DNA from 4 places in the Streptomyces sp. NPDC051636 genome. Region 2 is predicted to be linked to each of the others. Evidence: riboswitches for the same ligand, from Rfam matches in the RefSeq annotation. Region 2 holds a riboswitch; each other region holds the start of a gene.

Region 1 (3,601 bases), on a different contig from region 2:
GATGACCAACCCGGCGTACGTCCTCCCGGCCGCCCTGAAGGGCATCGGCAGCATCTTCCAGGCGATCGGCGAGGGCGGCCTGCCGGCCGAGCTGGCGGAGATCGTCGGGCTGCGCGCCAGCCAGATCAACGGGTGCAGTGCCTGCGTGCACGGTCACACGGCGAACCTGCGCAAGGCCGGGGCGAGCGAGGAGCGCATCGCGGCCGTCGCCGCCTGGCGCAAGGCGCCCTTCTTCACCGACGCCGAGCGCGCCGCGCTGCAGCTGGCGGAGCGGATGACGCGGCTCGCGGACCGGTCCGAGGAGCCGGTGCCGGACGCGCTCTGGGACGAGGTGGCCGGCCACTTCGACGAGAAGGAGCTGTCCGCGCTGATCCTCACCGTCTCGGTCACCAACATGTTCAACCGTCTCAACACCACCATCAAGGAGCCCGCGGGCACCACTTGGGGCTGAAAACAGCGGTGAGTCCAGGGGGCGCGGTGTCCGTATTCTCTGATCATGGCCGCACCCCCCGCACATTCACCCGTCGCATGCTCACTCGTCGCAACCGATCTCGACGGAACGCTCCTGCGCGGCGACGACACCTTCTCCGACCGCTCCCTCGCCGCCCTCGCGCGGGCCGAGAAGGCGGGGGCCCGGCACCTCGTGGTGACCGGGCGCCCGGCACCCCGGGTGCGGCCGCTGCTCGACGGCCTCGGCTGTACGGGACTCGCGGTGTGCGGACAGGGGGCGCAGGTGTACGACGCCGGCGCCGACCGCCTGCTGTGGTCGGTCACCCTCGACCGGGAGCTGGCGGAGACCGCGCTCGGCAAGATCGAGGCCGAGGTGGGGGACGTGTACGTGGCCGTCGACCAGGACGGGGTGGACGGGCTCACACTCATCGAACCGGGGTACCTCATGCCCCACCCCACCCTGCCCGCCGTACGGGTCCAGCGGCGCGAGGACCTGTGGCGCGCGCCGATCAGCAAGGTCCTGCTGCGCCACCATGCCCTGTCCGACGACGAGTTGGCGGCCACGGCCCGCTCGGTCGTGGGGTCGCTGGCGACGGTCACCATGTCGGGGCCGGGGACCGTCGAGCTCCAGCCGTGCGGCGTCACGAAGGCGACCGGGCTGGCGCTGGCCGCCGAGCGCCTCGGGCTGAGCGCCGAACAGGCCGTCGCCTTCGGGGACATGCCCAACGACATCCCGATGTTCGACTGGGCCGCCCACGGTGTGGCGATGGCCAACGCCCACCCCGAACTGAAGGCGGTGGCCGACGAGGTCACCCTGTCGAACGAGGACGACGGCATCGCCGTCGTCCTCGAAAGACTCTTCCCCTGAGGGGAGCGGAGCGGTCAGTACGCGCCGAACACGTTGTCGATCGAGCCGTACCGCGCGGCGGCGTAGTTGCAGGCGGCGGTGATGTTCGCGACCGGGTCGTAGATGTTGAACGACGTTCCGGCCACGTGATAGGCGCGGAACGTCGGGTCGATGACCTGCAGCAGGCCCTTGGACGGGATACCGGCGGCCGCGTTGGAGTCCCAGAGGTTGATGGCCAGCGGGTTGCCCGACGACTCGCGTATCACGTTGCGGTAGATGCCGTTGTAGCTGCCCGGGATGTGCTTCTCGGCCATGATCGCGAGCGACTGGCGGATCCAGCCGTCGAGGTTGTTCGGGTACGCGACCGTGCTGGTGGCCGTCGTGGTGGTGGCCGTCGTGGTGGTGGCCGTCGTGGTGGTGGCCGTCGTGGTGGTAGCCGTCGTGGTGGTGGCCGCCGAGGCGCTGGTCGCGCCGATCAGCGGGAGGGCGAGCACGGCGGCGCCGGTACCGGCGACTGCGACCTTGCGGACGAGGCGGGCGAAGGGGGCACGGCGGCGCTGAGCGGCAGCAGACATGGTGAAGTTCCTCTCCGTCGCCTGCGAGGTGAGCTGTCGGGTTCGGGCTGGGAGGTGCCCGGCCGTGCCGCCCGAAGACGGCACGGCTTCACCCCAAGCCGTTCCGGGACGACGGATGTCGCCCGGACCGGCGGCTTACCTGGGTCCCCCGCTCCTGCCGTACGCGAATGAGTTCGTCAATGGGTGTGACGGGCGGCGGCAGGATTAGGCGTCCGCCCGACGGCCCGGAACGTATGCGAGAGCACATGTCCAGAACAAGTAGCGGATTCACACAACGTCCTAGTTGACCTTGTTCTGGTGCGTATGAGGTGCTTGATCCTTTGCGCTCGCCAAGCCTCAACTGGCCAATGCCGAAAGGCGTAATGCCGGTATGGGGTGATAAACACGCCGGTCGGGTGGCGTGACCCAATTCACGGAATAACAATCGCGGCAAATGGGGCATGGAGGGCGACGTCTTGGGTAAGCGCGTCGGGCGTGGCGGCGCGGATCGGGCTGCTCCAAGCGGCGCAGTCGCGTCGTACTTCCGGGTAAGTAGATAAATATCTGTCCTTATCAACCGATCGAAAACATAACGGTCGTGGTCCGATAGCGCCCGGCCTGTAACAGTGGGCGCCCTCGGTGATCGAAAGCTGACCGGATACGCTGACTTGAGTGAGGGCAGCGACCTATCGACAAACCGTGTAATCGCCAGCAGACACCAGCAGACAGGAGACCCCTCGTGACCGTCGTCGGGCCATTCGGGCTGAGCGTGCGGGACCAGGCTCTGGAAGCCGATGTCCAGGCCGGACTGGCGGCTGTCGAGGAAGGCCTGCTCGAAGCCACCAAGAGCGAGGTCCCCTTCATCACCGAGGCCGCGCAGCACCTCGTGCGCGCGGGCGGGAAGCGGTTCCGGCCGCTGCTCGTGATGCTCGCGGCACAGTTCGGGGACCCGTACGCGCCGGGGGTCGTGCCCTCGGCCGTCGTCGTCGAGCTCACCCACCTCGCCACGCTGTACCACGACGACGTCATGGACGAGGCGGCCGTGCGCCGCGGGGTGGACAGCGCGAACACCCGCTGGGGCAACTCGGTCGCCGTCCTCACCGGCGACTTCCTCTTCGCCCGTGCCTCGCAGATTCTCGCCGACCTCGGCCCCGAGGCCGTACGGGTGCAGGCCGTGGCGTTCGAGCGGCTGGTCACCGGGCAGATCCTGGAGACGGCGGGGCCGCAGGACGGCCGGGATCCGGTCGAGCACTACCTGGACGTCCTGGGCGGCAAGACCGGGTCGCTGGTGGCGGTCTCCTGCCGCTTCGGCGCGATGATGTCCGGGGCCGACGAGACCGTGGTGGACGTCCTGACCCAGTACGGCGAGCGGCTCGGCGTCGCCTTCCAGCTCGCGGACGACGTGCTGGACATCGCCTCCGACTCCCACGAGTCCGGCAAGACCCCGGGGACCGACCTGCGCGAGGGCATCCCCACCCTGCCCGTGCTGCGCCTCAGGGAGCGGGCGGCACGGCTGGGGCTGCCCGAGGACATCGCCCTGTGCGACCTCCTCGACTCCGACCTGACCGACGACACCCGGCACGCCGAGGCCCTGACCGCGCTGCGCGCCCACCCGGCGCTGGAGCAGGCCCGCCGGGACACCGTGCGGTACGTGGAGGACGCGCGGTCCGCGCTGGCACCGCTGCGGGAGTGCGACGCGAAGGCGGCGCTCATGGAGCTGTGCGATGCGGTGGTGCACCGGGCGGGGTAA
Region 2 (3,601 bases):
TCCAGTGCCACCGCCGCGAGTTCCTGAAGGTTCTCGATGCGGGTCTCGTCCTGCGGGTCGGTGGAGGCCTGCAACTCGGCCAGATACCCGGTGCGTTCGAGCACCGCCTCCAGGACGGTCGCCGGGCCCGCGCCGGACTCGACGATCGTACGGAGGTCCTCCATCAGCGTGTTGAACCGCTTGACGGCGTTCGTGGAGCGCGCGGCCATGCCGTACGCCTCGTCGACGCGCTTGAGCGCCTGCGGGAAGCTGATCTTCTCGCGCTGGGACAGGGCGTCGATCATCGCCTCGGCGCGGTCGCCGATGCCCCGCTTGGGGACGTTGAGGATGCGGCGCAGCGGGACCGAGTCCTCCGGGTTGGCGAGGACGCGCAGGTAGGCCAGGACGTCCCGGACCTCCTTGCGCTCGTAGAAACGGACGCCGCCGACGACCTTGTAGGGCAGGCCGACGCGGATGAAGACCTCTTCGAAGACACGGGACTGGGCGTTGGTGCGGTAGAAGACGGCGACGTCCCCGGCCTTCGCCTCGCCCGCGTCCGTGAGGCGGTCTATCTCGTCGGCGACGAACTGCGCCTCGTCGTGCTCGGTGTCGGCGACGTACCCGGTGATGCGGGCGCCCGCGCCCGCGTTGGTCCACAGGTTCTTCGGCCGGCGGGACTCGTTGCGCTCGATGACCGCGTTGGCCGCCGAGAGGATCGTCTGGGTGGAGCGGTAGTTCTGCTCCAGCAGGATCGTCGTCGCGTCCGGGTAGTCCTCCTCGAACTGGAGGATGTTGCGGATGGTCGCGCCGCGGAAGGCGTAGATCGACTGGTCGGCGTCACCCACCACGCACAGCTCGGCGGGCTGCAGGTCGTCCTCGGCGGGCGGTACGTCCACCGGGTGCCCGGCGGTGCCGACGAGTTCGCGCACGAGGGCGTACTGGGCGTGGTTGGTGTCCTGGTACTCGTCGACCAGGACGTGGCGGAACCGGCGGCGGTAGTGCTCGGCAACGTCCGGGAACGCGCGCAGCAGGTTGACCGTCGTCATGATCAGGTCGTCGAAGTCCAGGGCGTTGGCCTCGCGCAGCCGCGACTGGTAGAGGGCGTAGGCCTGGGCGAGGGTCTTCTCGAAGCCGTCGGTGGCCTGGGCGGCGAAGTCCTCCTCGTCGATCAGCTCGTTCTTCAGGTTGGAGATCTTGGCGCTGAAGGACTTCGGCGGGAAGCGCTTGGGGTCGAGGTCCAGATCGCGGCAGACCAGGGCCATCAGGCGCTTGGAGTCGGCGGCGTCGTAGATCGAGAACGACGACGTGAAGCCGAGTTTCTTGCTCTCCCGGCGCAGGATGCGCACGCACGCGCTGTGGAAGGTCATCACCCACATCGCGTTCGCGCGCGGGCCGACGAGCTGCTCGACCCGCTCCTTCATCTCGCCCGCGGCCTTGTTGGTGAAGGTGATCGCGAGGATCTGCCCGGGGTGCACGCCCCGCTCGCCCAGCAGGTAGGCGATGCGATGGGTGAGTACGCGGGTCTTGCCGGAGCCGGCGCCGGCCACGATGAGCAGCGGGGAGCCGGAGTGGACGACGGCGGCCCGCTGGTTGTCGTTCAGCCCCTCCAGGAGCGCGGCCGAGTCGACGGCCGGGCGGTGGGCGCCGTCGCGGTAGTAGGCGTCCCGGTCCGGCGGCACGTCGAACTTCCCCCCGAACAGATCGTCCGGAACCGGCTCCGGAGCGTGCTCGTCCTCGGGCGGTGGCGGGGGCTCCTCCTCGTGCCCGCGAGGGGCCTGGAGGTCCGCCAGGAAGCTGTCGTCAAAGAGGCTGCTCATCGCTCTCCGAGTCTAGGGCGCCCCACCGGCAACCGGCCGCCGCCCCGGGAAATGACCGGATTCCCCGCCGCTCACTCTGCGGAGCCGCACTGTCACCCGAAATGGATCTCTGCCCCGGGTCACAGAAATGTATCGGGCATATCGTGCATCAATCTTCACATGAGCCACAGGAGTTGGCTACCGTGCCGGGCGGGCCGCACGCCCCCACCGGCGAACGTCGCCGGGCCGCGCGGCCTCCGCCGAGTCCGGCGCGCCGCCCTGCGGCGACCGGAGCCGGGGACCCAACCGAACTTGGGGTGAATCGGTCCGTCTCCCTCCGGGAGAAGGGCCGTAGGGCAACCCTTCCGAACCACCCGCCCGAACCCGACAGCTAACCCGGTAGGCGGAACATTGGAAGGAGTCGCCTCCCTTGGCGTCGCACCGCAAGCGTCCCTCGGGTGTGGCTGGTATACGCACCCCCGCCCTCGCCACCGCCGCGCTCACCTCCATGGCCCTGCTCTCCCAGACGGCCGACGCCACCCCGTCCGCTGACGGTGACAAGCCGAGCCTTGAGGAGGTCGAGAAGAAGGTCGACGACCTGTACCGGCAGGCGGAGTCGGCGACCGAGAAGTACAACGCGGCCAAGGAGAACACCGGTAAGCAGCGCAGACGGGTCGACGCCCTCCTCGACGAGGTGGCCAAGCGCACGGAGAAGCTCAACAAGGCGCGCGAGAAGCTGGGTTCGTTCGCCGCGGCCCAGTACCGGACCGGGGCCACCGCCCCCGACACCGCCACCTTCCTGCTCGCGGACACCCCGCAGGACTACTTCGACCAGACGCAGCTGATGAGCCGGCTGACCTCCCGGCAGAAGGACGCGGTCGACGACTACGTCACCCAGCAGTCCGCGACCATGAAGAAGCGGCAGGAGGCGACCAAGAGCCTCGAGACGCTGACCGAGTCGCGGAACGACCTGCAGACCGCCAAGGCCACCGTCCAGAAGAAGCTCGCCACCGCACGGGAACTGCTGTCCACGCTGACGGCCCAGGAGAAGGCGCGGCTCGCGGCGATCGAGAGGCAGAAGCGGGAGGAGGCCGCGCGCAAGGCGGCGGAGCTCGCGAAGCAGCAGCAGGAGGCGGCGGCGGCGCAACAGGACAGCTCGTCGTCCGACTCGTCGGGCTCGTCGGGCTCGGCGAGCGGAACCTCGTCCGGCTCCTCCGGCACGTCGCCCTCGTACGCCACCATGGCCGACAAAGCGATCGCGTTCGCCCGTGCCCAGATCGGCAAACCCTACGTCTGGGGCGCCACCGGCCCCGGCTCCTACGACTGCTCCGGCCTGACCCAGGCCGCCTGGAAGGCCGCCGGCGTCAGCCTGCCGCGCACCACCTACGACCAGGTCGAGGCGGGCACCACGGTTCCCCTCGCCGACGCCCAGCCCGGTGACCTGGTCTTCTTCTACGACGATGTCAGCCACGTCGGCATCTACATCGGCAACGGCATGATGATCCACGCCCCCAAGCCGGGTACCTACGTCCGCGAGGAGTCGATCTACTACGGCGGCGAATCGATCATCCACAGCGTGGTGCGACCGGCCTGAGCCCGTTGTAGGCCGGCATGTGGTTCGCCGCTGGCCGCTACGCCTGTCACCACACCAGCGCTCACCAGGGCGGCGCTGACCATGGGCGCCTACGGGTTCCGCGGACTGCAAACCCCGCTCATCCGTAAGCGAGATCCTGTCGCTGGTCCAGGGCCTCTCCATCGGCATGGTGATCGGCCCGGTGATGGCAGCCATTGATCAGCTCCCTGCCGTTGGATCGGGCCGGTGCCGG
Region 3 (3,601 bases), on a different contig from region 2:
TCAGTGGCTCCCGACTGCGATGAGCAGCGTCCTCGGCAGATCCCCCGCCCGCTCGGGCGCAGATTTCGGGGGAGACCGGGCCCGTATCGGCGGTCGGGTGAGGCGGCAGGCCATGGCGGACGCTGAGATCGACTACGCGGCGGTGTTCCAGACACTGCCGGGGATGGTCGCCGGGCCCGCGGCAGCGGGCACAGCGACCGGGCCCAGGTGCTGGAGGCCGAGCTGTACCGGCGCGCCCGGGAGCTGACAGGAGCTGAACGAGCGGCTGCGCCGGTCCCACGCCCGGGACCGGGAGGTGGCGCTCGCCCTCCAGGAGGCGATGCTCCCCGCCCGCCTGCAGGTGGGGCGCCACCGGGCCGCCGTGCGGTACCAGCCCGGTGAGCGCGCTGAACGTGTGCGGGGACTGGTACGACCTGGTCGACCGGGTCGGCGGCGACCGCATCGGCCTCTCGGTCGGTGACGTGGTCGGGCACTGCCTGCAGGCCGCGTGCGTGATGGGGCAGTTGCGCAGCGCTCAGCGCCGTCTGCCGCGTCGCCGACGGCCTCGCGCATGCGCTGAACGCCCTGGGGGAGTACGCCCACGTGGTCGACGGCGCGGAATCGGCGACCGCGGTGGCGACGTTCATCGACTTCGACCACCGCACCCCGGCCTACAGCAGCGCCGGCCACCCGCCGCCCGTACTGGTGCATGCCGACGGCCTCGTGGAGTTCCTCGACCGGGCCACCGATCCCCCGCTGGACGCCCGGCCCGACCCCGGCCACGTCCCGAGGCACGCCTCACGTTCACCGACGGGGCCACCCTCGTGCTGTACACCGACGGCCTGATCGAGCGGCGGCACGAGGACATCGACGTCGGGCCGGCCCGTCTCGCCGACGTTCTCGGCCGGCACCGGGCCGCGGATCCGGAGGACCTCGCCGACGCCGTCCTGCGGGAGTTGCTTCCGCGGGAGGCCGCGACCGACGACACGGCGCTGGTCATCATGCGGTGGTGAGATGCGGCGGCGAGGCGGGCGTTCGAAGTGCTGGTCCTGCGGGCGGTTTGGGGGCCTCCTCACCGGATGATCACGGGCGCCAAGATGAATATCACAATTACGTATCGGGCATTCCGCGCTTCAACCTTCACACCGGCCACACAAGTTGGCTAGGTTGGCGACCAGGCCGCACGGCTCCCCCCGGCGAACCCCGCCGGGCCGCGTGGCCTCCGTCGAGTCCGGTGCCCTTGCGGGGCACAGCCGGAGCCGGGGACCCAACCGACTTGGGGTGAATCGGCCCAACTGCCCGAGGGGGCAAGGGTCGTAGGGCATGCCTTCCACCATCGACCGCCCGAACCCGACAGCTAACCCGGTAGGCGGAGCACGGAAGGAGTACGTCCCCCATGGCGCGCGAAAGCCGCGACGAGGTTCGGCAGCGAATCGACACCCTCTACGACCAGGCCGAGAACGCCACCGGGAACTACAACGCCACCCGTGCGCTGTCAGGGGGCACGCGCGGCCGTGGGGTGCGTCTTCGCCGGTCGGACCGGGGCGCCGATCCCTCTCTGGACAGTGTCGCCCGGCAGTGGATGGACGGGGCACGCGCCAAGCTGGGTCCGTCAGTGCCCGCCGTACTCCCCGCCGACCGGACACCGCGGCGCCCGGCCGAGCGCCGCCCCAAGGTCCCGGAGGAGCTCTTGGGTCGCGGCCTGACCGCCGGTGCGCTGGAAGCGCCGGCCGGGCGCCCCCTGCCGGAGCTGACCGCCGGGACTTCCGGGCAGACGGGCGGGCGTGCCGTGCCGGAACTGACCGGCCGCGCCCTGCCCGAACTGACCGGCCGCCCAGTGGCGGAGCTGACCGCCGGGCCCGTCGCCGCGCTGCCCTCCGCGCCGGAGCCGCGGCGGGAGACGCCCCTGGCCCTGCCCGCGGCCGCGCCGCGGCGGTCCTCGCCCGCGGTGTCGAAGGGGCAGAACCAGCGGAAGCTCGCCGCTGCCCGTGAACTGCTGTCCCGCCAGACCATGCGGCAGGCCCCGCCCGCCGCCCTCGCCGCGATCGAGCCCCCGCGCCCGGCCCAGGACACATGGCGTGGCGACGCCGACCAGACCCTCCAGCCGGCGGAACAGGAGTGGCTGCGCCAGCAGTGGGCCGGCCTCAGCGCGGGCATGTCAGCGGCGGGAACCGCGGTCGCCGCGGGGGATGGCACGGGGGCGATGGCCGGGGCGGGCACGATCCCCAGCCCGGGCCCGAGTACGGGGACGGACGCGCTCACCGACACCGGCGCACTTTCCGCGCCCGGCGCGGCAGCTGGGGCGGGCGCCATGACCGGGGTGGTCGCGAGCCCCAGCGCGGATGCGATGACCGCGACCGGCGCGATCGCCGGAATGGGCACAATCCCCAGCCCGGGCAGGCCCATCGGCATGGACACACTCACCGGCACCGGCACACTCGCCGCCACCGGCGTGATGGCCGGGGCAGGCGCCATGACCGGGACGGGCACCACGACCACTACCGGCGCGATCGCCGGAATGGGCACAATCCCCAACGCGGGCACACCCATCGGCACGGACACACTCACCGGCACCGGCACACTCGCCGCCACCGGCGTGATGGCCGGGGCAGGCGCCATGACCGGGGCAGGCGCAATGCCCGGCGTCGGTATGGCGACCGGCGCGGGCATGCCCCCCGGTGCCGGGGCAGCCGTCGGTGTGGACCCGTTCCCGGGCGCGGCGGCTCCCTCGGGGGCGACCCCCGTGACCGGCACCGGAACCTTCGCCGCTGCCGCCCTCCTCGGCGACACCGGGTCCTTCGTCGGCGCCGGCCCCCTGAGCGACACCGGATCCTTCACCGGTACCGGCGCCTTGACCGACACCGGATCCCTCGCCCAGGCCGGCGCCCTCACCGGCACCCCGTCCTACGCCAGAGCCGGTATCGCCGGCTCCCCCGCCCCGGCCGACACCGGTTCCTTCGCCGTCCCCTCCCCCGCCACGGAGCCGGCGTACGGCGGAAAGGGCATGAAGGCGGTGGCCTTCGCCCGGGCGCAGATGGGCAAGCCGTGTGTCTGGGGGGCGACCGGGCCGGACTCCTACGACTGCTCCAGCCTGACCCAGGCCGCGTGGAAGGCCGCCGGGGTCACGCTGCCGCGTGCCGCGCGGGAGCAGGCGGGCGCGGGCACGCCGGTCGCGCTGAGCGAGGCCCAGGCCGGGGATCTGGTGTTCTTCTTCGACGACGACAACCACGTCGGTCTCTACGTCGGCAGCGGCATGATGGTCCACGCACCGGGCCAGGGCGCGTACATACGCGAGGAGTCGGTCTACGGCGCCGGAGAGACGGCCATTCACCGGGTGATACGGCCCGCGTGAGACCTCCGCCGGGCACGCCGGCTCTCGTAGTGGTCCAGCAGGGTCTCCTCGACCGGGCGGTAGGGGAGGCCCAGTTCGCGCACGCTCCGGCTGTTGTCCACGCGGAAGCGGATGCCGAGGTGCTTGCGGACGTAGTCCTGGGTGAGCCCGAAGGCGGGGCCCAGGACACGTATCGGCCAGTGCGGGAGCGCGGTGCGCGGGAGGCGGAGGTCACGCGGGTGGCGGGTGCGGATGATCCGGGACATCTCGTGGAAGGAGGTCATCGTCTCG
Region 4 (3,601 bases), on a different contig from region 2:
GGGTGTCGAAGCCGGTCGTCACCATGACCGTGCCGGCGACGGAGGCGAGTTGTGCCACCGCCCGCTCGAAGCGCTCGGCCACCTCGTCGGGGTCGGTTCCGGGGCGGATGATGTCGTTGCCGCCCGCGCAGAAGGAGACCAGGTCCGGGGCGAGTTCGACGGCCCGCGGGAGCTGGTCCGCCATGATCTGGTCGAGCAGCTTGCCGCGCACCGCGAGGTTCGTGTACCTGAAGTCGCCCTCGGGCCGCCGGTCCGCGAGCAGTACCGCGAACCGGTCGGCCCAGCCGACGAACGCCCCATCGGGGCCGGGGTCGCCCACGCCCTCGGTGAAGCTGTCCCCCACCGCCACGTACGACCCGATCACTGATCTGTTGTCACTCTTCGAATCGTCTGCCACATCGGACCATGATTCACCTTGGGGTGTGACTTACGCGACCGTAATACGGGCTTGACGGTCGGTGAGATAAGCCACTCCTCCGGCATGCGTCATCCGGGAATACGCCACACCCGGAAGCCGGTGATCCGAGACGATCCGGACGCGCTGGGGTTCGTTCGCGACGAGCAGGGGCCCGGTGCAGTCGTAGACCAGGGGGCGGACCCCGGCGTCGCCGACGTAACGGCGCAGCCGGGTGGTGGTGTTGGAGTTGGCGCCGTAGCCGGCGTAATACGTCTTCAGGTAGTCGTACTCCTCGAGCCCGCCTCCCCGCGGCGTCGCGAAGAGGTCGCCGGGGAAACGGACGCCGGCCGCGTTCCAGAAGTTGTTGAGGTCCGAGACGCGGCCGTTGGCCCCGCCCTGCGACGCCGGCGGGGCGGTGTACTCCAGGACGTACGGCCCTTCGAGCCACCGGCGGAACCAGACCGTCGCGCCGCTGGGCACGTCGATGTCCAGCAAGCCGTGGGAGGCGGTGACGCTGCCGCCGTCCTGCAGTTCGGTCACCCACTGGCCGAGACCGTGCCGGAAGTCGTCGTGGGCGGGGTGCGGGCTGCCGGACAAGGGCCCCCAAGGCTGCAGAAGGCCTTGCTCCTGATGGAGGTCACTGTGCCCGGGCCCCGGCCCCGCTGTCGACACACCGAAGGCCGGACCCGGGGATCGGGGGTCCGGCCTTCGGTCACCCAGGGACGGGCGACGCGGTCGTCAGGCGACGGCGACGCCGTGCGAGCGGAGGTAGGCGACGGGGTCCACGTCCGAGCCGTAGTTCGGCGTGGTGCGGATCTCGAAGTGCAGGTGCGGGCCGGTCACGTTGCCGGTCGCGCCGGAGAGGCCGATCTGCTGGCCCGCGGCCACGGTCTGGCCGGCCGAGACGGAGAGCGAGGAGAGGTGGCCGTACTGGGCGTAGTAGCCGTCGGCGAGCCTGATCACGACCTGGTTGCCGTAGGCGCCGCCCCAGCCCGCGGAGACGACCGTGCCCGCACCCACGGCCTTCAGCGAGGTGCCGGTCGGGACGACGAAGTCGACGCCCGTGTGGTGGCCGCTGGACCACATGCTGCCCGCCACGTGGTAGCCGGTGCCGACGGTGGCGCTGGCCACGGGGAGCGTGAAGCCGGCGGAGGTGTTCGCCGACGCGGGGGACGACGACCGGGACGCCGACTGCGACTGGGACCGCGACGTGGACCCGGACTCCGACTGCGACTTCGACTTCACGGACGACGAAGACCCGGCGGAGGCGGAGGACTTGCCGCCCGTCTGCGCGGCCTTCTTGCCGAGCGTGAGCTTCAGGCCGGGGTGGATCAGCGAGGGGTCGCTGCCGACGGCCTCGCGGTTGTCCTCGTAGAGCCGGTGCCAGCCGCCGCTGACGTGCTGCTCGTCGGCGATCTTGGAGAGGTAGTCGCCGGTCCTCACCGTGTAGGTGCGTGCGCCCGGCTGTGCCGCGGAGACCTTCTTCCCGGCCACCGGTACGGTCTGGACGGCCTTTTCCGAAACGGAATCCTTTGCGGTGGCCGCGTGGGCACCGGTGGCGCCCATGAGAGGCAGGGCGAGCGCGGCGCCGCCCGTGCCGGCGACGGCGATCGAGCGCGTGAAACGCCGGGTCTTGGGACGGCGGTGTTTACCCTTCGCGGGCATGGCGAATTCCTCTCCGACGCCTGCGAGGTGAGCTGTCGGGTTCGGGCTGGAGCTGCCCGGCCGCGCGCGGGGCGCGGCTTCACCCCTAGCCGTCCCGGAGACCGGAACAGGCAGTCGTACCTGGTGGGTCCCCCGCTCCTGCCGTGCACGGGTGAGTGTGTGCGGGCTCCGGGCGGCGGCAGGATTCGGCGTTCCGTCCGGATTGATGGCGAACGTAAGCGAGCAGGACGCGAAGGGACAACCAGATGGTTCCCTCTGTCCGCGTTTCACGTGATCCGTTACGGGAATTCCCGGTCACCCTCCGTGAATTCGATGCGTCTTCGTTGCATCAAATCCCAGGAAGATCCCGCGGATTACGTGGACATGACGCGCGACGGACGGTCACGAATATGACGCTCCTCACGCACCCCATCCCCATGGCCCCCTAATTCACAGCGACTTGGAATGAAGGGTCTAATTCGGACAGAAAGCTCAGATGCGACACAGGCGGAGAACCGTCGCATCGAAGTCGCCGCGCAGCCCGGTGCGCAGCCCGTGGTGCAGCAGCACGGCACCCCGGTGAACTTCGCCCGTTTCGCGGCATTCGTACGACGCCGTGGGGTCGAGGCCGCGCAGCCGCAGCGCCGGGACCGGCTCGCCGTACCGCTGCGCCTGGAGCCAGGCGAGGACGACGGCCTCGTCCCCGAGCTCGCGGAAGCGCAGCCGGAGTTCGCCGTCGTCGGTGTCGTACGTCTCGAGGCCCACTCGGTATCGCGCCGCTGTCCGGCGCGCAAGGACGGGGCGGGCCTGACGAAGCGGGGGCCGCCCTCGACCGGATACTCCTCGCGGCCGTCGAGCGGGGACTCGAAGGGCCGGTAGCCGGGCAGCGGGTGCTCGGCGAGGGCCTCGGCGTCGGCGAGCGCGATCCTGGGGCCCCAGTGGAGCCAACATCATCAAGCGCTCTTGGCCGCGGAGGCAACGCCTGTGGACAACTCATTGCCCGGGAAAACCGATGTCGTATCGTCGACAGGGTGCCCGCCGACGAGCCGCGACGGCGGGAACGGCTGGGAGGAGCCCCCGTGACGCAGCAGATCCCGTCGACCGAACCGGAGCTGACCGGAGTGCGCAACTTCCGGGACGTGGGCGGTCTGCCCACGGTGGACGGACGGCGGGTGCGCTACGGGGTGCTGTTCCGCAGCGGGCACCTCGCGCACGCGACCGACGAGGACGCGGCGTTCCTCGCCTCCCTCGGGCTGCACACCATCTTCGACTTCCGCAACGCGGCCGACCACAGGCTCGAGGGACCGGACGTCGAACTGCCCGGCGTGCGCAACGTGAACCTGCCGCTGAGCGACCCGGCGGACGGCGCCGAGTTCTGGACGATGGTCCGCGACGGCGACCTCGACCAGCTGCGCGCGCTCCTCGCGGACGGCAAGGCGGCGAACCGGATGATCGCCTCCTACCGCAAGATCATGAAGGAGCGCACCGCCGAGCACTCCCGGGTGCTGCACGCGCTCGCCGAGGACAGCGTCCCCGCCCTGATGCACTGCGCGGCCGGCA

What was found. Region 2 has a riboswitch for cyclic di-AMP ahead of ACIBBH_RS07005 (NlpC/P60 family protein). Riboswitches for the same ligand answer to the same signal wherever they lie in the genome.
Region 1: another riboswitch for cyclic di-AMP. It lies ahead of ACIBBH_RS29265 (transglycosylase SLT domain-containing protein); the one in region 2 lies ahead of ACIBBH_RS07005 (NlpC/P60 family protein).
Region 3: another riboswitch for cyclic di-AMP. It lies ahead of ACIBBH_RS05115 (NlpC/P60 family protein); the one in region 2 lies ahead of ACIBBH_RS07005 (NlpC/P60 family protein).
Region 4: another riboswitch for cyclic di-AMP. It lies ahead of ACIBBH_RS09825 (peptidoglycan DD-metalloendopeptidase family protein); the one in region 2 lies ahead of ACIBBH_RS07005 (NlpC/P60 family protein).

What each region holds. Positions count from the first base shown of each region.
Region 1 is NZ_JBITDA010000020.1:82,480-86,080, forward strand. It holds gene ACIBBH_RS29255 (carboxymuconolactone decarboxylase family protein) at 1-451, shown strand, start outside; gene ACIBBH_RS29260 (HAD family hydrolase) at 497-1,318, shown strand; gene ACIBBH_RS29265 (transglycosylase SLT domain-containing protein) at 1,333-1,872, opposite strand; cyclic di-AMP (ydaO/yuaA leader) riboswitch at 1,878-2,061, opposite strand; gene ACIBBH_RS29270 (polyprenyl synthetase family protein) at 2,591-3,601, shown strand.
Region 2 is NZ_JBITDA010000003.1:6,465-10,065, reverse strand. It holds gene pcrA (DNA helicase PcrA) at 1-1,796, opposite strand, end outside; cyclic di-AMP (ydaO/yuaA leader) riboswitch at 2,024-2,198, shown strand; gene ACIBBH_RS07005 (NlpC/P60 family protein) at 2,206-3,369, shown strand.
Region 3 is NZ_JBITDA010000002.1:315,801-319,401, forward strand. It holds partial or broken gene ACIBBH_RS05105 (SpoIIE family protein phosphatase) at 492-825, shown strand; gene ACIBBH_RS05110 (SpoIIE family protein phosphatase) at 804-992, shown strand; cyclic di-AMP (ydaO/yuaA leader) riboswitch at 1,193-1,367, shown strand; gene ACIBBH_RS05115 (NlpC/P60 family protein) at 1,376-3,331, shown strand; partial or broken gene ACIBBH_RS05120 (NAD-dependent epimerase/dehydratase family protein) at 3,307-3,601, opposite strand, start outside.
Region 4 is NZ_JBITDA010000004.1:52,326-55,926, forward strand. It holds gene ACIBBH_RS09815 (SGNH/GDSL hydrolase family protein) at 1-364, opposite strand, end outside; gene ACIBBH_RS09820 (DUF6250 domain-containing protein) at 428-994, opposite strand; gene ACIBBH_RS09825 (peptidoglycan DD-metalloendopeptidase family protein) at 1,136-2,062, opposite strand; cyclic di-AMP (ydaO/yuaA leader) riboswitch at 2,067-2,226, opposite strand; partial or broken gene ACIBBH_RS09830 (GH36 C-terminal domain-containing protein) at 2,534-2,746, opposite strand; gene ACIBBH_RS09835 (tyrosine-protein phosphatase) at 3,121-3,601, shown strand, end outside.